Regions from separate parts of the Erwinia sp. AK-PDG3-5 genome, predicted to be linked through region 2. Evidence: predicted binding sites of a transcription regulator. Region 2 holds the regulator's gene; each other region holds the start of a gene.
What was found. The regulator CRP, encoded in region 2, controls carbon source genes, mostly activating them, when cyclic AMP is high. The targets are predictions, from matches to a motif close to ATGTGANNNNNNTCACAT.
Positions count from the first base shown of each region.

Region 1 (5,160 bases), 230 kb from region 2:
CAATCAGCTCTTCCGGAACCTGCGGCTCCTGCTCGAAGACGTCCAGCGCGGCACCGGCAATCTCGCCTTTGCGTAAGGCCTGAATCAACGCCGCCTGATCGACTAACGAGCCGCGCGCGATATTGATCAGCCAGGCGTGTTTCGGCATCGCCTGCAGGACGGTGCTGTCAACCAGCCCTTTGGTGGATTCGCCGCCAGAGGCCGCAATCACCAGGAAATCACACTCTTTCGCCAGGCTCTGCACATCGTCGCACCAGCTGTACGGCAGCGACTCACGGCGGCTGCGGCTGGTGTAGCTGACCGGCATATCGAATCCGCTGGCACGGCGGGCAATCGCCTGACCGATGTTGCCCATGCCGACAATGCCGATGCGTTTGCCGCTGACCTGAGTGCCCAGTGTTGGGGCGTTTTTCAGCCACTGGCCCTCGCGAACAAAGCGGTCGCCCTGGCACAGTCGGCGGGATGCCGCCAGCAGCAGGCCCATCGCCATATCGGCAACGTCATTGGTTAACACGCCGGAGGTGATGGTCACGGCAATCTTGCGGGCGCGGGTGGTGTTGAGGTCGATGGCATCGGTGCCGACGCCGAACACGGCAATCAGCTTTACCTGCGGTAACTGTTGCAGGACCTCGTTGCGAACGCCGATGTCGCCGCGCGTCACCACCGCCTGAATGCTGTCGCCAGACTGGGCCAGAAAGGCCTGCGGATCCTGCTGCTCGTACAGGCGGTGAACCGTCCAGCCGGAGGCCAGTCGGTCCATCAGGCCGTCAGGTACGGGAGCGATTAGCAGGATGGCGTGAGTTGTCATGGGGTTCCCCTTCAAAGGCAGTACGTCGGATACGTACTATTAAAGGGGTTTCTGAGTATTTAATTGCGAGCTGGATCACACTGAATCGTGTTAGAAATCTGTGTTACCGACTACGTGATCGCGAAGGTGCTTATCGGCGGGTTTTCGGCGTCAGATGGTCGAGCCCATCGACAGGCGATAGTGCAAATCCACCCGCTCGATGGTGGGAAGGTTGTTGATCTTCTTAATCAAAATCTCGGTGGCGGTTTTGCCCATCTCGAAGCGCGGGGTGATCACGCTGGCCAGTTTCGGGGTTGTTACCTGACCGATCTCCAGCCCGTGGAAACCGGCAATCGCCATCTCCTGGGGCACGGCAATCCCGGCCGCCAGGCACTCCTGCAACACGCCTACCGCGAGGTCATCGTTGGTGCAGAGGATGCCGTCCATATCAGGATACATCTGACGCGCCATGGTCATCATTCCGGCCCCGGCAGAGACCGACGAAACCTTTTTCGGCGCGATGCGTCCGGTTGGCAGGCCCGCGTCTTCCAGCGCTTTGCAGTAGCCGGCGTAGCGCTGTTCATCGCGGATATCGGACATCGAACCGAAATAGATGATGCGCTTTTTGCCGCTGCCAATCAGCATGCTGGCCATATCAAACCCGGCCTGGACGTTATTGAATCCGACGTTGACGCGGCCTTTGGTGGTGGTCAATCCCATCACTTCCGCCACCGGAATGCCCGCCGCTTTCAGATACTTCTCGGCGCGCACGGTGTGGACCGATTCGGTCAGTAAGATTGCCTTAACATTGAAGGCCAGCACGGTGGCGATCTGCTCTTCCTCACGCTGGCTGTCGTAGTCGTAATTCACCACCAGCGTCTGATAGCCCTGCGCGGTGGTCACCGACTCCACGCCGGCCAGCAGGTCGGAGAAAATCTGGTTATTAAAGGAGGGGATCAGCACGCCGATGCGGGGAAGGGCGTTGCTGGCAATGGCGTGATTATCCGGGTCCGGCTCATAGCCCACCTCGGCAATCACGCTGGCAATCCGTTCGGCGGTGTCAGGTTTAACTTTTTCCGGCGTGCGGAGATAGCGGCTGACCGTCATTTTTGTTACACCCGCCAGAGTGGCAATATCATGTAACGTGATCCGTTGCATTTTCATCGTTGTTATCAGCCGACAGCCCTTCAATGCCTGCATTATGCCTGCTGCGACCCTTAAAGGAAATTGGATTAAAGTGCGGTTAATCCTGGTCTTACAACGCGCGTAGCGGGAAAAAGCCCGTCGCGATCACAGCAACGGTATCCTGGTTTCGTAACAGCGCTATAGGTGATCTGCATCACAGTTTAAAAGGGCTAAAAGCCGTGTGATAAGGCCCATACAGACTCACCTCGCGCGAGCCACTCACTGCCTGATGCAATGGAGCAGGAACAGATGAATTTATTCAGCTTAGAGAAAAAACGAATTTTAGTGACCGGTGCAGCGCAGGGCATCGGTTTTATTATGGCGCGCGGCCTGGCGCAGCACGGTGCGGAAATCATCATTAACGGCACCTCAGAAGAGCGCGCAGAGAATGCGGCGATGAAGCTGCGCGACGAAGGCTTTACCGCCCACACTGCGGTCTTCAACGTCGCGGACCCGCAAGGGGTTGAAGCGGGGATTGAAAAGATTGAGTCCACCATCGGGCCAATCGACGTGCTGTTTAATAATGCCGGCATCCAGCGCCGTCACCCGTTTACCGAGTTCCCGCTGGATGAGTGGAATGACATTATTGCCACCAACCAGACCGGGGTGTTCCTGGTGTCCCAGACCGTGGCGAAGCGCATGATCACCCGCAACGCGGGCAAAATCGTCAACATCTGTTCGATGCAGAGCGAACTGGGGCGCGACACCATCACCCCCTACGCCGCAGCGAAAGGCGCGGTGAAAATGCTGACGCGCGGCATGTGCGTGGAGCTGGCCCGCTATAACATTCAGGTCAACGGCATTGCGCCGGGCTATTTCGAGACGCCGATGACCAAAGCGCTGGTGGACAATCAGGAATTTACCGACTGGCTGTGCAAGCGCACCCCGGCTGCCCGTTGGGGCAATCCCGAAGAGTTGGTCGGCGCGGCGGTATTCCTGTCTTCAAAAGCGTCTGACTTTGTGAATGGGCATCTGCTGTTTGTTGATGGCGGCATGCTGGCAGCGGTCTAACCGGGAGGATCCGAAATGGCAGGTCAATGCATTATTGTGATGGGCGTCTCCGGCACCGGGAAATCCTCGGTGGGGACCGCGCTGGCAAACGCCTTACAGGCGAAATTTATCGACGGGGACGATCTGCATCCGCGGCAGAACATCACCAAGATGGCGTCCGGCCAGGCGTTGAACGACGACGATCGGTTGCCGTGGTTAGGGCGACTTTCAGACGTGATTTTCAGCCTTGAGCAGAAGAATGAGTCCGGTGTGCTGGTCTGTTCAGCGCTGAAAAAAAGCTACCGTGACCGGCTGCGTGAAGGCAATCAGAACGTGCATTTTATCTGGCTGAACGGCGATTACGACTGCGTGCTGGATCGCATGAAACGGCGCAAAGGGCACTTTATGCCGGAAGCCTTGCTCAAAAGCCAGTTCGCCGCGCTGGAAGCGCCCGGCGCAGAGGAGAGCGATGTGATCCCCGTGGATATCTCGCCAGCGCTGAGCACCATTGTCACCCGCTGTGTCAGCCTGTTGCAGCCAACGCCTGCGGCGCCCGCCATGGCATCCTTACAACCGGAGACCGAACAACGTTATGATCATTGATACCCTCGAACAGGCAGCAAAAAATCCGCTTTATCCCGCGGTGATCCGTAATACCCTGCAGGCCATCCAGGCGAACAATCCGCAGACGCAGGCGGTGGGAAAATACGCCATTCAGGGCGAGGCGATCTTCTACTCGGTGATGGAAAGCGAAACGCGCGATTTCAACGCGCAGCAGCCGGAGTTCCACCGTCAGTATATCGATATCCATCTGGTGCTGGCCGGGGAAGAGATCATCGGCGCAGGCCCGATCGGGCTGGATCTGGATCTGGTTGCTCCTTTTGAAGAGCAGAAGGATCTGGGCTTCTGCCACCGGATCGACAGCGAAACGCTGATCCACCTGCAACCCGGCGCGCTGGCGGTGATCTTCCCGCTGGAGCTGCATCGCCCAATGTGCACCTTCGGCGTTCCCTCTCCGCTGCGTAAGATCGTGGTGAAAATCGACAGCGCGCTGCTGGTGGATTAATCCCGATCCGGCTTGTGGATCTTGTTTAGAAAGCGCCTGAAATTGGAAGATCTCAGGCGCTTTTTAGGGCGGGGTTAGTAGCCAGGAACGGAGCGTGTCCCCCAGTTCTTTGTGCCATTTCTGTCTTCAGCCATAAGCTCATCATGGACAAAGTCAAGCACCCACGAACACTTCGCGGCCAGGTTATTAGCCTCATCCAACGCATGCTTCGTTGCGGCATAGAACAGGAGATAGGAGTGTTTGGATATATCAGGAATGCTGCCAAAACAGATATTATCCGTATCAAGATGTTCGACCTTTCCCCTTGGCGTCATCTTATCGATTGAGTTCAGGGCCTCCAGCATAGCCTGAGGATGACGGATTAACCCTCGCTGGGCCGCTTCAACCAGATCAGCGGTTTTTTCGTTATTAGATAACGCTCTGAACCAGGGCAGTATGGCTATCCATTCCGCATCGCCTTCAGCAACTTTAGTGGCAATAATGCTATGCCAGTCGGATTCGCTGACTTGAGCCTGAAAAGCGTTAACCCCATGCTCCTCAATCTGATGCTTTACCTCGGCAGGGCTCATCTCTGCACTGGCAAAGACTGAACATAAGAGTAACGTCAGAAGAGCTCTTTTCATGGCTGACCTTCCAGAACAACACCCCCCCTGATCGCTGAACCGCCATCATCCTTTAAACGCAAATAGACGGGTATTGCCATAAACATCTCCTTGTTTATTCCGTATACGGGCAAGGATGATGCTAAGGCTTTGTGTTTTGACATCCAACAGGGAAGTGCGGAAATTTGCGTGCGATAACGGAAATAGCATTCAGGCAGAGGGAGAGGTTAATTAGCGTCAGCGAAATAAATAAGATGGTGTTCGAATTAATTCTGAATTGTTAGCTCATTGCCAACAGTAAAATAGCTGGGGTTAATGAAATTAACCCCAGCCTCACGTTTATTTGCGTCGTGCCCGACGCCACAGCAGCACAATAATCAGCACAATCACAATGACCGCAATGCTGCCAGGGACGATCCACGGCTGCACTTCGGCCAGCAGCGGTGGATGGCCGCCCTTGCGCACCCAGGCAACATCGCCCGCGGTGACCGTACCTTCTGGATTGCCGTAGTGCTGACGGACAAAGTTGG
Region 1 covers NZ_CM165967.1:677,853-683,012, forward strand. The annotation lists gene AC1UKS_RS03155 (2-hydroxyacid dehydrogenase) at 1-808, opposite strand, end outside; gene AC1UKS_RS03160 (LacI family DNA-binding transcriptional regulator) at 959-1,951, opposite strand; gene idnO (gluconate 5-dehydrogenase) at 2,222-2,983, shown strand; gene AC1UKS_RS03170 (gluconokinase) at 2,999-3,565, shown strand; gene AC1UKS_RS03175 (NanQ anomerase/TabA/YiaL family protein) at 3,555-4,028, shown strand; gene AC1UKS_RS03180 (hypothetical protein) at 4,103-4,651, opposite strand; gene AC1UKS_RS03185 (c-type cytochrome) at 4,970-5,160, opposite strand, start outside.
Region 1: the regulator CRP is predicted to act here: its motif matches at 2,115-2,132, upstream of idnO (gluconate 5-dehydrogenase).

Region 2 (5,160 bases):
ATTGCCCGGCGTGGCAAAACCGCTGCTGATCATCCACGCCAAAGACGATCCTTTTATGACCGACGAAGTGATCCCCACGCCCGACCTGCTGCCTGCGTCAGTGACCTATCAACTGACCGAATATGGTGGCCACGTGGGGTTTGTCGGTGGCACCTTACGCAATCCGCAAATGTGGCTTGAGCAACGCATTCCTCAATGGCTTTCAACCTGGCTGGACAACTAACGTGATTATTCCCTGGAAAGAGCTCGACGCTGACACCCTCGATAACCTGATTGAATCCTTTGTCCTGCGTGAAGGCACCGACTACGGTGAGCAGGAACGCTCGCTGGAACAAAAAGTGAAGGATGTTCGCCGCCAGTTAAGCAGCGGCGAAGCGGTGCTGGTGTGGTCTGAACTGCACGAGACGGTCAATATTATGCCGCGAGGTTCCGTGACCGGTTAAGTGGCAAAGATGACACCCGTGCGCGAAACATGGTACCAATGCGTGATCGATGTGACTTTTCTCAGGGAGGTATGCGCATGTCAGCCAAACATCCGGTTATTGCCGTCACCGGCTCCAGCGGGGCGGGAACCACCACCACCAGCCTGGCCTTCAGAAAAATCTTCCAGCAGCTGAATCTGCATGCCGCCGAAGTCGAAGGCGACAGCTTTCACCGTTATACCCGTCCTGAAATGGATATGGCGATCCGTAAGGCGCGCGATATGGGCCGCCATATCAGCTATTTCGGCCCGGAAGCCAATGACTTCGCCCTGCTCGAACAGACCTTCGCGGAATATGGTCGTTCAGGCAGCGGCAAATCCCGCAAATATCTGCACACCTATGATGAAGCGGTACCCTGGAATCAGGTTCCGGGAACCTTTACGCCGTGGCAATCCCTGCCGGAACCGACAGACGTGCTGTTTTATGAAGGGCTGCATGGCGGCGTGGTGACGCCGCAGAACAATGTCTCCCAGCAGGTTGATTTGCTGGTTGGCGTAGTGCCGATCGTTAACCTGGAGTGGATCCAGAAACTGGTGCGCGATACCAGCGAACGCGGCCACTCACGCGAAGCGGTGATGGATTCGGTGGTGCGATCCATGGAGGATTACATCAACTTTATTACGCCGCAGTTCTCCCGCACGCACATTAACTTCCAGCGTGTGCCGACCGTAGATACCTCTAACCCGTTCGCGGCGCGCGGTATCCCGTCGCTGGATGAAAGCTTTGTGGTGATCCATTTCCAGGCGCTGGAAGATATCGACTTCCCGTATTTGCTGTCGATGCTGCAGGGATCGTTTATCTCGCACATTAATACGCTGGTGGTGCCGGGCGGCAAGATGGGACTGGCGATGGAGTTGATTATGGGGCCGCTGGTGAAACGTCTGATCCAGGGTAAGAAAATAGAGTAAGCCCCGCGGGAACGGGGCTTAAGGCGGCGATGGGATGACTTACGCCGGTAACTCAATCACTTCATAGCTGTGGGTGATTTCCACGCCTTTGCCCAGCATCAGTGCGACCGAGCAATATTTCTCAGCGGAGAGATCAACGGCACGCGACACCGCTTTATCGCCTAACGCCACGCCGGTGACGATAAAGTGCAGATTGATGTGGGTGAACAGGCGTGGGGCCTCTTCACGGCGTTCGGAGCTGAGCTTCACTTCGCAATCCTTTACGTCGTGGCGGCCCTTCTGCAGAATGGAAACCACGTCGATTGCGCTGCATCCGCCCGCGGCCATCAACACCATCTCCATCGGGCTCGGGGCTTTATCGCCCGCATTTCCGTCCATCAGAACCTGATGCCCGGATGAGGATTCTCCCAAAAACGTTAACCCTTCAACCCACTTGACTCGAGCCTGCATAACAATTTCCTCTAATTCATTCAGTTATCGCCAGATTACGCTTTAGCCAGAAAAACGGCAATGCGGCAATTTTCGCACTATGCTGAAGCGAGACAACACAAGACACTCGTTGAAAGCTGTGCTACAAACAAAGCTGTAATATTTTCGTCAGTACTCTACAGGCACGACGAAACGAATCGCATAACGAGCCAGGCTTTTAACAGAGGCCCGAATAAATTTCCTGATGGGAAACGCTTGACTATTTCAACGCCTGGCAGGGAACTCTGCCCCTGTATTTAGGCACGATTACAACAGAGGATAACAGCGAATGGTTCTCGGCAAACCGCAAACAGACCCGACACTTGAATGGTTCCTGTCTCATTGCCATATTCATAAGTATCCATCCAAGAGCACGCTGATTCATCAGGGTGAAAAGGCAGAAACCCTCTACTACATCGTCAAAGGTTCAGTAGCGGTGCTTATCAAGGATGAAGAAGGCAAAGAGATGATCCTGTCTTACCTCAATCAGGGCGACTTTATTGGCGAGCTTGGCCTGTTTGAAGAAGGTCAGGAGCGCAGCGCGTGGGTACGCGCGAAGACAGCCTGTGAAGTGGCTGAAATCTCCTACAAAAAATTCCGTCAGCTGATCCAGGTTAACCCTGACATTCTGATGCGCCTGTCTGCACAGATGGCGAATCGCTTGCAGGTCACTTCTGAGAAAGTGGGCAATTTAGCTTTCCTCGATGTGACGGGTCGCATCGCGCAGACCTTGCTGAACCTGGCAAAACAACCGGACGCCATGACGCACCCGGATGGGATGCAGATCAAGATCACCCGCCAGGAAATTGGGCAAATCGTTGGCTGTTCTCGTGAAACAGTGGGACGCATTTTGAAGATGCTGGAAGATCAGAACCTGATCTCGGCACACGGTAAAACTATCGTTGTCTACGGCACGCGCTAATCGGCTCTGATCCACGGCGCAACACCTGGTGTTGCGCCTTTTTATTTGGTGTGGAGTGATGTGGCGTCGACTGATTTATCACCCGGAGATCAACTACGCATTGCGCCAGACGCTGGTGCTCTGTTTACCGGTAGCGATGGGATGGCTGCTGGGCGACTTGCAAAAAGGGTTGCTGTTTTCCTTAGTCCCTGCCTGTTGCAACCTCGCTGGCCTTGATACTCCTCATAAGCGCTTTTTCAAACGCCTGATCGTTGGCGGAATCCTGTTCGCCTTCAGCAGTTTCCTGATCCAGTACCTTGCCGGTCACCACGTTCCCCTGCCCGTGATCCTGTTTTCGATGGCGATGCTGCTGGGCGTCACCGGCGAAATCAGCCCGCTGCATGGTCGCCTGCTGCCCGGCTCGCTGATAGCCGCAATCTTCACCCTTAGCCTGGCAGGACGCATGCCGGTGTGGGAACCGCCGATGCTCTACGTGCTCGGCACCATCTGGTACGGCGTGTTCAACTGGGTCTGGTTCTGGCTGTGGAAAGAGCAGCCGCTGCGGGAAACCTTAAGCCTGCTCTATCGCGAGCTGGCGGGTTACTGCGAAGCGAAATACACCCTGCTGACCAAACTCACCGATCCGGAGAAAGCCCTGCCTCCGCTGCTGGCGCGCCAGCAAAAAGCGGTCGACCTGATCACCACCTGCTATCAGCAGATGCATATGCTGTCAGCCACCAACAACAATCACCACAAGCGGCTGACCCGCGCGTTTCAAATCGCGCTTGATTTGCAGGAGCACATCTCCGTCAGCCTGCATCAGCCGGAAGAAGTGCAAAAGCTGGTGGAGCAAAGCCATGCCGAAGCGGTGATCCGCTGGAATGCGCAGACCATCGCCGCCAGGCTACGTGAACTGGCCGACGATATCCTCTACCACAAGCTGCCCGAGCGCTTCACCATGGATAAGCAGCTTCAGGCGCTGGAGAAGATCTCACGGCAGAATCCGGATAACCCCGTCGGCACCTTCTGCTATTACCACTTCAGCCGGATTGGTCGGGTGCTGCGTACCCAGCGTCCCCTTTATCAGCGCGATTTGATGGCTGACCGGCAGCGCCGACTGCCGCTGCTGCCGGCTATCAGAAGCTATTTGTCGCTGAAATCGGCCGCCTTGCGCACCGCCGCCCGCTTTGCGGTGATGCTGACCTTTGCCAGCTCGCTGGCGCTATTCTTTAATCTGCCCAAACCCTACTGGATCCTGATGACGGTCATGTTTGTCAGCCAGAACGGGTACAGCGCAACCCGCGTCCGTATTCAGCACCGTGCGCTGGGCACGCTGGCCGGGCTGGTGATTGCCGCAGTAACCCTGCGCCTGCAGGCACCCGAATCCATCGTGCTGCTGGTGATGCTAGCCATTACCCTTATCAGCTACCTGTTTATCCGTAAATTCTACGGCTTCGCGATGATTGGCTTTACGGTCACCGCAGTGTATTCGTTGCAGCTGCTCTCGCTTAACGGCGCAGACTTCCTGCTGCCGCGTTTACTGGATACGCTGATGGGTTGCCTGATTGCCTTCGGGGGCACCATCTGGTTGTGGCCGCAATGGCAAAGCGGGTTGCTGCGGCAGAATGCGCATGACGCGCTGGAAACCTATCAGGATGCGCTGCGGTTATTGCTGGGGAATGAACAGGACCCGGTGAAGCTGGCCTATCAGCGTATCCGCGTTAATCAGGCGCACAACGCTCTGTTCAACTCGCTCAATCAGTCGATGCAGGAGCCAGGCTTTGATCCCAGCTATCTGGCGGATATGAAACTGTGGGTGACGCACAGCCAGTTTATCGTCGAGCATATCAATGCCATGACCACGCTGGCGCGTGAACACACCATGCTGACCTCGTCGCTGGCGGAGCGTTATCTGCAGGCCTGTGAGATTGCGTTGCAGCGTTGCCAACAGCGGCTGGAGTATGACGGGCCGAGCTCAGAAGCGAACGTGCTGGATACGCAGATGGAGTTGAATCAGGGGCCGGTGACCATCCTGGAAAGGCATGTGAAGCGGATCCTGGGGCATCTCAGCGTGATGCACACCATCTCGTCACTGGCGTGGAGCGCGCGGCCGCATCATGGACGCTGGTTGTCCCGGCGGTTAAGGAAGTCGACGTAAGCAGAATGGTGCAGAGAAGGACAGTCGCGGATCGGGAGCTGAGCCACTCAGCTCCCGTTACTGTCGGTTAAGTCAGGACTTTTTCGACGGCTTTGGCGAAGCGCGCCATGCCTTCTTCAATGTCGGTCGGCTCAATCACCAGCGATGGCGCAAAGCGGATCACATCGGTCCCGGCATTCAGGATCATCACCCCTTCAGCGGCGGCGGCATTCAGAATATCGCGCGCTTTGCCGGCATGTTGTG
Region 2 covers NZ_CM165967.1:444,421-449,580, reverse strand. The annotation lists gene AC1UKS_RS01975 (hydrolase) at 1-223, shown strand, start outside; gene AC1UKS_RS01970 (YheU family protein) at 225-443, shown strand; gene AC1UKS_RS01965 (phosphoribulokinase) at 521-1,390, shown strand; gene AC1UKS_RS01960 (OsmC family protein) at 1,430-1,840, opposite strand; gene crp (cAMP-activated global transcriptional regulator CRP) at 2,148-2,780, shown strand; gene AC1UKS_RS01950 (YccS/YhfK family putative transporter) at 2,839-4,917, shown strand; gene argD (bifunctional acetylornithine/succinyldiaminopimelate transaminase) at 4,985-5,160, opposite strand, start outside.

Region 3 (5,160 bases), 780 kb from region 2:
GTGTTCTCTTCACTGGTGCTGACCCTGCGTGATGAAGGCTATATCAGTGATACCGGCGATGCGCAGGTAGAACAGACGCACAGGGTCTATCAGATGCTGGCTGACCTGATCACTCAGGAAGTGCGAATGACGATTGAAAGTGCGGGACCGCACGAGTAAGCGTCAGGGCATAAAAAAAGGGTCGATGAGCAATCATCGACCCTTTTTTATTGGCATGACTCAGAGCCAGCCAGAGAATGGCGCCGTGCTGAGGGCAATCCCCAGGAACAACACCAAACCAACGTAGTTGTTGTTCAGGAAAGCCTGGAAACAGGGATCGCGTTCGCGGGCTGAGATCAGCTTCTGCTGATGCACGAACAGCGCGCCAGCCACCAGAATGGACCAGTAAAATGCGCCGCCAAGCTGCATCCGCCAGCCAATCACCGTCATCAGTACCAGCGTCGCCAGCTGCAACAAACCCACGATCAGCTTATCGAAACGACCAAACAGAATGGCGGTGGATTTGACGCCAATCTTCAGGTCATCATCGCGATCGACCATGGCATACAGCGTGTCATAAGCCACCGTCCAGCAAATATTCGCGGCGAACAGCAGCCAGCAGGTCAGCGGCACGGTTTCACTGACTGCCGCCCAACCCATCGGGATAGCCCAGCCAAATGCCGCGCCCAGCACCACCTGCGGCAGATGGGTGTAGCGCTTCATAAAGGGATAGACCCACGCCAGCGCCAGCCCACCAAACGACAGCCAGATGGTCATCGCGTTCATGGTCAGAACCAGACAGAACGACACCAGCACCAGTCCGGCAAACAGCAGCTTGGCCTCTTTTGAGGTCACCGCGCCGCTCGGCAATGGGCGCGATTGGGTGCGCTTTACATGACCATCAATCTTACGGTCGGCAAAGTCGTTGACCACGCAGCCAGCGGCACGCATGAAAAAGACCCCCAGCACAAAGACAATCAGGATATTCAGCGGCGGGATCTGCATTCCCGCCAACCACAGCGCCCAGAAGGTCGGCCACATCAGCAACAGCGAGCCAATCGGCTTATCAATACGCATAAGGCGGCTGTAGGCCCGGAATTTACTCATTGGCAGACTTCTCTCCACGTTACTCATCTCCGGCACCGGTTAGCGAGGCATACAGCGGTGCAGACGGTAAAAACAGCTCGGTCAGCAATAACGGCTTGCCGGAAAGGCGCAGCAAAGAGCGACGTCCCCACAGCTCGCCACTCTTGCCTGGCTCGATAAAATCGCGCGTCAGCGTGGAAGAGGCAAACAGGTAACGGCCCAGCGGGCGCGTGCCAAGCTGCTGCAACATCTGCTCAGGCCCGTTCAGGGTAGATTCCGGTACGATGGTCCGCCCGGCAAGCCAGGGTTCGCCATCGCCGCACAGCAGAATTTCACGCAGCCAGTAGCGGGACTCTTGCGGCAACAACGCCACGTCGTCACCGACCTCTTCTGCGGCAATAAAACCTTCCTGCACCACTTTTACCGTCACTTGCTGACAATGGCGCTCAAAACGTTGGGTCATGGAGTCTTCTTCCATCAACCAGTCCAGCAGCGGGGCTGAAAGCAAGGGTGATGAGGCTGGCAGCCAGTCGAGGGCGCGCAATTGCACCAGCGCGTTATCAGCCATTCGGCTTCTCCGGGCAAAAATTTTGGTGCCACAGTGTAACGCAGAGGCTGGGAGAGAACACAGATTGCTGGAGGAAATAGTGCGGATTTCAGGTCGGTAAAGTAAGAGGTTGGCGCGCCTGGGACGGCGCGCCAACATCTTATTCGCGTTTCAGCCGGTTACTGTTGGCCAGCCACAGCGTGACCACCAGGATCAGTATGGCAATGGAGTAGGCCAGCGTATCCACCGGGTTTTTGTGATCGACAATGATCAACCGGATGATCGCCGTAATGCCGATATAGACGAAATAGCGCAGCGGGAAGTGATAGCCCGACTGGAAGTATTTGACTATTAAGGCAATAAACTCGAAGTAAAGGAAGTAGATCACTATGCCATCGATCAACAGATAAGAAGACGTCTGTTCGCCGGTGTTCAGCAACACGTTGGCCAGATGGAAGGTCTCCTTGCCAAGAAAGATCGCCAGAATAGCGGCCAGGACGATCAGCCCTATATTCAGCACCATCTGTAACAACCAGGCAATACGCGTCGCGGTAATCATGCAAAAACCCTCAAAAGTCACTGTTATCCGTCAGGATAATCCTGACAGTGACAATATGCTTTAGTGTGAGCGGGTTCACAAGTTTTGCTTGATGCCGGAGAGATAAGCGGGCGACACCGCCGCCCCTATGCGGAGGCGGTGTCGCGGCTATTTTTAGCGGAAATCGATATCGCGGTCGGTGGTCATATCATACAGTTGGTACTTACGGCCCAGCATCTGACCGCCATCACGCGTCAGCGGCGTCCAGTTAACCTGTGCACGGCCACGGGTTGGTGAGGCGGTGAACAGATCCATCGGAATCGAGATATAGAAGCCTTTGGTGAAGTCGCCTTCGCCATACTCTTCGGCCGACACGTTGGTTTTGGTGGCATAAGCGCCAACGATCACGCCGCTGTCGAACTGGCGGGAGACATCAATCGTCGCCCCTTTATCTTCTGCCAGATACTGACCTACGCTCGCCTTCACCAACACCTGGTTGTTGAAGAACGACGGACGCCAGTAAGCCGTCAGGTTACCGACCTTCGCGTTGTAATCGGTAAACTGCATCATGTTGTCCCAGTCACGCTGCTTCACGTAGTTGGCATCAACACCAAACGCCCAGTCAGAATCCAGCGGACGGTACAGCACTTCGCCACCAACTCCGCCGTACATGGTTTCCAGATATCCGCCGTAAACCTGGCCGTAGAAGCCATTGCCCAGCGCATGCATGTAGTTTGCTTGCAGGTTGTTAACGTAGACGTTGTTTTCAACATAGTCGCGAATATGGGTACGCACGCGCGGCAATGAGGAATCGCTCGGTGCACCGTTATAGTTGAATTTGTCGTAGTTATTCGCCAGGTTGCCAAACACGCTGCCGTCAATCAACAGGTGCTTTGTCAGCCAGTAATTAGCGTTCGCCATCACGCCAACCTGATACAGGTAGAAGCTTTCCGGTCCACCGACGGACTGATTCAGTACCGGTGCCAGGCTGTAGTTAAAGTCATCGGCATCGATGTAATAACCCTGCTCGGTATGACCCGGATCGACCGGCTCCACGCGTTTCTGATCCAGCGGCTGCTCTTTGCCCAGCGGATAGCCTTCAAGCTGCTGACGCAGGCTGGCGACGTTAGTTTCCGTGGTCACCTGCGGCATACGGCTGCGGGTTTCGGTCACTTTCAGCGTATCAATATTGGCTGGCAGGTTGTTCATCAGGATCACGTTGGCACGATCGACGCCTTCCTGGGTATTGCGGTACTTGCTCTGCTGGCCAGTGGCATACATCGTATTGCCCTGTACCTGAATGTTTGGCGCATCCAGACCGGCATTGTATTTCAGGTCGGTCAGCTGGCCAGCAACGGTGGTCTGCTCAAGGAATTCGCCCTGCGGACGCGGCTGATAGGCTGGTTTCGCCGAATCGATCGATGCGGTGTGCAGATCGTTGAAGTTGGTACGCAGCGTAAAGCCGGCCATAAAGGTATTGCCGCGCTCATAGCTGACGTTCACATCCGCCCAGTCGGTAATACGGTAAATGGCGCCGACGTTAACTTTGCTTTTCTGCTCAATCTTGCCGGCAAAGTCGTCCTGGTAATCATTCCCTTCGTATTCTGCTTTCAGTCGCAGCGGCTGCCACGGCGTCTGATACTCCACCCCACCAAAGATGGCCGCAGGGCCTTTGAACATGTCTTTGCCGCTGACCGAACCGGCGGTGCCGCTTGTGCCTGAGCGATAGCAGTAGCTACTGTCGGCTTCACAGAACGGGTTCTTCACCGTGCCGCTGTTGCCGAGGTAGCCGAAGCCGAGACCCAGGGTGAAATCAAACGGTCCCCAGGCCTTGGTGCCGACCAGGTATTCACTGTCGAACAGGCCGGTACCGCCAAGGTCACGCGCCCCGACCGAGACTTCAGGCAGCCAGTAGCCTTCCTGCCAGAGACGGGCTTTCAAATCGAAGGCTTTGTCTTTGTAGGTCTGGGTGCCACTGAAGCTCTCAACCGCACTGTATTCGCGGGTTTTCACGTCGGTATAGCGGATGGTCGCTTCCAGCCACGGGAACAGCTGCACCGAGGAGGAGTAGAAACGATACTGATCGTTATAGCGATAGTTCAGGCTGAATTCGCCGTCTTTTGCCATACGCGCAGTGGGAACCTGTAACAGACCGACGCCGCCAAAATCTGACTGCGAAGGCCCTACCGGATCGGGATACGTCGCCGCCTGGACCTGGCAGGCACAGGCAACGGAAACAGCTATCAGGCTGAGAAGATAGGTTTTTTTCATCAGTCAGGGATCCGGTGCGTCAGAACAGAAACAATCTGCTGGTTAAGGTCTTCATCGTCGCCAGGCAACGTCCATGAGGAAAAGCCACGGTACAGAATGCTGCCCACTTCGGGCTCCACGTGGCGGCGATTCCAGTAAGCGACAGGCACTTCACTCACTTCGCCGTTCGGCGCAATCAGCACCACGAAGTTACGTTCGCCCCCTGACAAACGCTCATGATCCTGCAAATAATCCACCACGCTGCGGCCCGGTGCCCACGGGGTTTTACCGCTGTTGGCCAGCACCCCGGCCAGCGTAATGCTGGTCGGTTTTAGCAGCGTATAAACGCTGTAATCCCCTTCCAGACGGCGATTCTGTGCCGGACGCATCCGCACCCAGTCCGGATCGAGATTGGCCAGTTGACGGCCAGTGACTTTCACTGCCGACACCTGCTGCCAGACGTTATCCACCACTGCGGCCCGATCGCCGTCACCCTCGGCGTGAAGTTGATTGCTCCAGGCTTTCAGCCGCGCCAGCACCTGCTGCTGCTGCTGAATCGCCGCCGCGGTGGCCAGTTTTTCGGCAATCACCGTTCCCGGCCACCAGGTTTTATCCATCAGTGCCGGGCTGCTGACCAACTGCGCCAGGTTCTGTGCATGGCTGACAATCGCGGTCTGCGTCTGGCCAGGGGAATAGACCGTCACCTGGCTTTCTGCAGACACGTTGAGCGAAACGCAGGCTGATATTCCTGCGAGAAGGA
Region 3 covers NZ_CM165967.1:4,427,320-4,432,479, forward strand. The annotation lists gene plsB (glycerol-3-phosphate 1-O-acyltransferase PlsB) at 1-159, shown strand, start outside; gene ubiA (4-hydroxybenzoate octaprenyltransferase) at 220-1,104, opposite strand; gene ubiC (chorismate lyase) at 1,106-1,633, opposite strand; gene psiE (phosphate-starvation-inducible protein PsiE) at 1,773-2,171, opposite strand; gene AC1UKS_RS20715 (YjbH domain-containing protein) at 2,325-4,421, opposite strand; gene AC1UKS_RS20720 (capsule biosynthesis GfcC D2 domain-containing protein) at 4,421-5,160, opposite strand, start outside.
Region 3: the regulator CRP is predicted to act here: its motif matches at 2,235-2,252, upstream of psiE (phosphate-starvation-inducible protein PsiE).

Region 4 (5,160 bases), 1.9 Mb from region 2:
CCGACCGAGCTGCTGGTGTACCTGAATAACCGCGATGGCGCGTTCAGGAAGGATTTCCCCAGCTATAAGATCAAGGTGCGCAATACCGTGCCGACCGCGGACTATGCCGCCGGGTTGATTAAAAAAGGCGTGCTGGGCTCGAAGCTGGATCAACAGCTGAAAACCCTGTCAGCGCGGTCGCTGAACTTTGCCATCGATTTTGAAACGCTGCCGCTGGCCGAAAACCGCATTGTGCCCAGCAAAACCAAAAAGGATGCGATTGGCCTGCCGCTGCCGGAGATTTACTACAGCGTCACCGATTACTGGCATGCCGGCAAAGCCGAGGGGTTAAAAGATTTCGATAATTTCGCCCGTCTGCTGAATGCCGACGTGTCGAAAATCGATACCGGCTATCAGGATCGTCAGCACATTATGGGCACCACCATTATGGGCAACGATGCCAACACCTCGGTGGTCGACAGCAACTGCCAGACCCACGACCACCCTAACCTGTTTATCGCCGGGACCAGCGTGATGCCATCGGCCTCCTGCATGAACCCGACGCTGACCGGCGCGGCGTTAAGCCTGCGGCTGGCGGATCATTTGCTGAAGGTAGTGAAGGTGTAAGGTTTCGCGCATAAAAAAACCACTCCGCTATGGAGTGGTTTTTCTGTTTAAGCAGAAGAGTCTCAGGCTTCCGACTTCGCGCCCATCTGCTGGCCGCTCTCGACGGTGCGGGATGGCCATTTACGGAACATCGCAACGGTACCCACCAGCGCAGCAATGGCCGGAATGGCGGCAATGTAGCCAACCGAGGACACGCTCAGATCCATGCTCACCTTGTTCCCCAGCAATGCGCCCGCACCGATACCAATATTGACGATACCGGAGTACAACGCCATCGCCACATCGGTGGCATCCGGTGCCAGCGTCAGCACCTTCATTTGCAGGCTCATGCCGACAATCATAAAGGCCATGCCCCACAGCATCGAGACCGCAATGGTGCCATATTCGCTGACCGACACCGCCAGCAGGATCAGCAGGCAGACCGAAATCACCCCAATCGACACCGTCAGCATCTGCGCAGGACGCTGATCGCCCATCCGGCTGAAGATGACGCTGCCGGCAATACCGGCGATGCCAATCAGGAACAGCAGCAGCGTGGCAAAGCCTTCGGTGAAACCGGCCACCTGCACCACAAAGGATTCGATATAGGTAAAAGCGGTGAAATGGGCGGTGACAATCGCCACCGTCACCGCGTACAGGCTCATCAGTGCCGGACGACGCAGCAGCGTCGGCAGGTTTTTCACCGAACCGCCTTGCTCAGACTTCACTGACGGCATCACGCGGATAATCATCCACAACAGTACCAACGCGGCGGCACCGATGATCAGGAAGGTATAACGCCAGCCGGCAAACTGGCCGATCACGCGCCCTAACGGCAGGCCGAGTACCGACGCTAACGCGGTCGCCATCGCCAGCAGGCTTAACGCCTGAGCCCGTTTACCGGCCGGTGCCAGTCGCACCGCCAGCGACGCGGTGATCGACCAGAACAAGGCATGCGCCAGCGCCACGCCCGCGCGGCTGATCAGCAGCACGTCAAAATTCCAGGCAAAAAACGACAGCAAATGGCTGCCGGCGAACAGGATAAACAGCACGATCAGCAGCGTGCGGCGATTCACCTGGCTGGTGGCCAGCATCAGCGGCAGCGACATTAACGCCACTATCCAGGCGTAGACGGTCATCATTATGCCGGCTTGCGACGACGCGAGGCCGAAACTGCGGCCAATGTCAGAGAGCAAACCAACAGGGATATATTCGGTGGTGTTGAACACGAAGGCGGCAACTGCCAGAGTCAAAACCCTGGACCAGGCAACCTTGCGCGAAACGGCTAACAAATCAGACATAGCGTGCAGCTCCTGGATGAAAGAAAGACGTCCGAAAGCGCAATAGTGTAGGTCTATTTGAATTTTATTCAATAAAAGTGTGACCAATATCTCATTTTTAAGATATGAATTCTGAATAAGGCGGGGATGGTTGACCGGAAAAAGTCATCAGGCGGGTAAATCAGGGCGGAACTGGCGTTCCGCCCTCAGTGTATTACTTCAGACGGTATGCGACAACCGCATCGCCTGTTTTCGTGCCCAGTGAACCATGTCCACCCGCTGCAATAACCACGTACTGCTTGTTATCCGCGCCCATATAGGTAGACGGCGTTGCCTGACCACCGGCTGGCAGCTCGGTTTCCCACAGTAGCTTACCGGTGCTGGTGTCATACGCACGGAAGAAGTTATCTGCCGTTGCAGCATGGAATACCACATCGCCTGCTGTGGTCAGTGGACCACCGTGTGCCACCATGCCCATTGGGAAGCCAATTGGGAAGCGGCCCGGCAGGAAGGTGGTGTTCAGGTTTTTGGTGGTGCCCACGCGGCGCAGCCACTCGGTTTTACCGGTTTTCAGATCCACACCGACCATACGGCCCCACGGTGGCGCGATACACGGAATACCCAGGCTTGAGGAGAGCTGCTGGATATGGATGGCGTAGTCACCATCAAAGTTCTCGTTCCAGTAAGGCGTACCATCCTTGGTGAACAGACGCTGGGTCGCCGTTTCTGGCGTGCGTTTGATCAGGTTGTATTTGTACGCCAGACGAACAGGCGAGGCGATCAGGATCTGACGCTGCGGATCCACAGTAACGGAACCCCAGTTGAAGACACCAATGTTGCCCGGGAAGATGATCGAGCCGCCTTCCGTTGCCGGTGTCCATGGGTTGCCATCGTAACGCAGGGATTTGAAGTCGATGCGGCAGGCCATCTGATCAAACGGCGTCAGGCCCCACATGGATTTCTCACTGAGTGGGTCTGGCAGGAAGTTCAGCGAAGACACTGGCTGAGTCGGTGAATACTTCTCACCGGCAATGCCTTTGGTCGACACATCTACCTGATTGATTGGGTACACCGCTTCGCCAGTCAGACGGTTCAGCACAAACAGGTTACCGGTCTTGGTTGGCAGAATAACCACCGGCTGTTTTTTGCCCTGATAATCGATGTCCAGCAGCGACGGCTGCGAGGGATTATCACGGTCCCACAGGTCGTGTTTGGATGACTGGAAGCGCCATTTGAACTGACCGGTTTTCAGATCCAGCGCCACCAGCGTGTCACGGAATTTCTCGGTGTTGCTGTTGGCATCACGCTCAATACCCAGTTCGTCCGGGGAAGCATTACCAAACGGCACATACACCAGGCCATTCTTCATGTCAGCACTCAGCGTGCCCCAGGCAACCGGCGTATCCTGCGGATAGGTCTGGCCCGCGGCAATCGGCTGGGTGTTTTCCGGATTAGCCGGATCGAAGTTCCACACCAGACGACCGGTGATCACGTCATAGGCGCGAATAACGCCCGATGGGTTGCCGGCGTTGAAGCCGTTATCCATCACGGAACCACCAACAATCACCAGATTACCGGCAACCAGCGGTGCTGCGGTTTGCATCAGTGCATGCGGACGGATTTCGCCCATGTTGGCACGCAGATCGACCACACCGTTGTTACCGAAATCAGCACACAGCTTGCCGGTATCGGCATCCAGCGCCAGCAGTTTGGCATCGTTCGCGGCGTTGAAGATACGCTTACGGCAGATCGCTGGGGAGTTAGCCACAGCAGCTGGCTGCACGGCATTGGTGGCCGCCGCTTCTGGCGCTTCGTAGTAGCTTACGCCACGACAGGTCTGATGCTGCTGCAGATAAGAGCGATCTTTGGTTGGCTCATATTTCCACTTCAGCGCGCCCGTTTCCGGGTTCAGTGCATGCACTTCATTATGTGGCGTACAGAAGTAGATGCTGTTGTTCACTTTCAGCGGCGTAGCTTCGAACGTGTATTCGGACGCATCTTTCGCATCACGCAGGTCGCCGGTGTGGTAGGTCCACGCCACTTCCAGATTGCTGACGTTGTCAGAGGTGATTTGCTTCAGGCTGGAGAAACGCGCACCGTTGTTGGTGCCACCGTACGCGGTCCAGTCATTGCCCGCCACGTCAGTATCGGCTGGCGCACGCTGGTTAGTGATGTTCCCTTCCTTCGGATACGGATCGTAAAACATCAGGCCAATCACAATGGCAATCATGATGATAACGGTGGTGCCCAGGAACGGATGGAATTTGGCAGGGTTTGCAGGGTTCTGTGCTTTCGACAGCGGACGAACCACCCAGGGTAAGGCCAGCCAGACACCGATCAGGCCAATCAGATCGCCGCGAGGGATCCACTGCCATTTGTCGAAGCCGACTTCATAAATCATCCACGCCAGAACAATCCACATCAGGATGGCGTAAATGGTTAAGGCAATCTTTTTATTCTTGAACAGCGCAACTGCGGTAATCAGCAGTCCGATTGCCATAATGGCATAAAATGGTGAGCCGCCGATCATCAGCAACTGACCACCCATGTAAAGCATAGCGAGACCCACAATCGCTATAACGATACTCGTCAATTTGTTAATCATTTTCATCTCTCAATGTATACGAATGGATAAATATTATCCTTACGAACCCTTACAATTCGACAACACAAATTTAACTAAAAAAAAATTAGAAATAAAACCCATTTATTTAATGTATAGCAGGTTATTATTTCAGTGCGTTAGTACTTTACAGGTGCTGGAGGATCGGGGACGGAGGCAGGTTTTGGGCATAAAAAAGCCTCTTTTACAGAGGCTTATTGGACAAAATTTTGACAACACCGGCTTTAACGACCTGCTTTTAGCGGTGGTAAAGCATTTGAAGCTGTTGTTGATAGGCTAATATATCGTGTTCATTTCTAATTCTCGCAATAGCCGCATTCGCTTTCTGGTTAATCTGTTCCGGCGCGGCGAAGATCGACAGGATAATAGCCTTGAGCTGTTCGATGGTTTGCGTACGCACATAATTTCGTTCCTGAATGGATTTCACGCTGTAATCCAGATCGTCATTCAGGGTGTTAATGACCTGCCAGCCAGCCTGTTCAGGATTAATCTCCGGCAGTGCCCGGACATTGGTGGTGATAACCGGACAGCCGCAGGACTGCATTTCCAGTACCGAAAAGCCGTAGGTCTCAGCCCAGGTCGGCAACAGCCCGACATCCGCCTGCTGCAACAACTCAAGCACCCGATCGTTCGGCATAAAGCCGACATGTTCAATCCAGCTGTGGCGGGCAA
Region 4 covers NZ_CM165967.1:2,350,377-2,355,536, reverse strand. The annotation lists gene AC1UKS_RS10870 (GMC family oxidoreductase) at 1-606, shown strand, start outside; gene AC1UKS_RS10865 (sugar transporter) at 669-1,886, opposite strand; gene AC1UKS_RS10860 (membrane-bound PQQ-dependent dehydrogenase, glucose/quinate/shikimate family) at 2,080-4,470, opposite strand; gene AC1UKS_RS10855 (glycosyltransferase family 4 protein) at 4,727-5,160, opposite strand, start outside.
Region 4: the regulator CRP is predicted to act here: its motif matches at 1,964-1,981, upstream of AC1UKS_RS10865 (sugar transporter).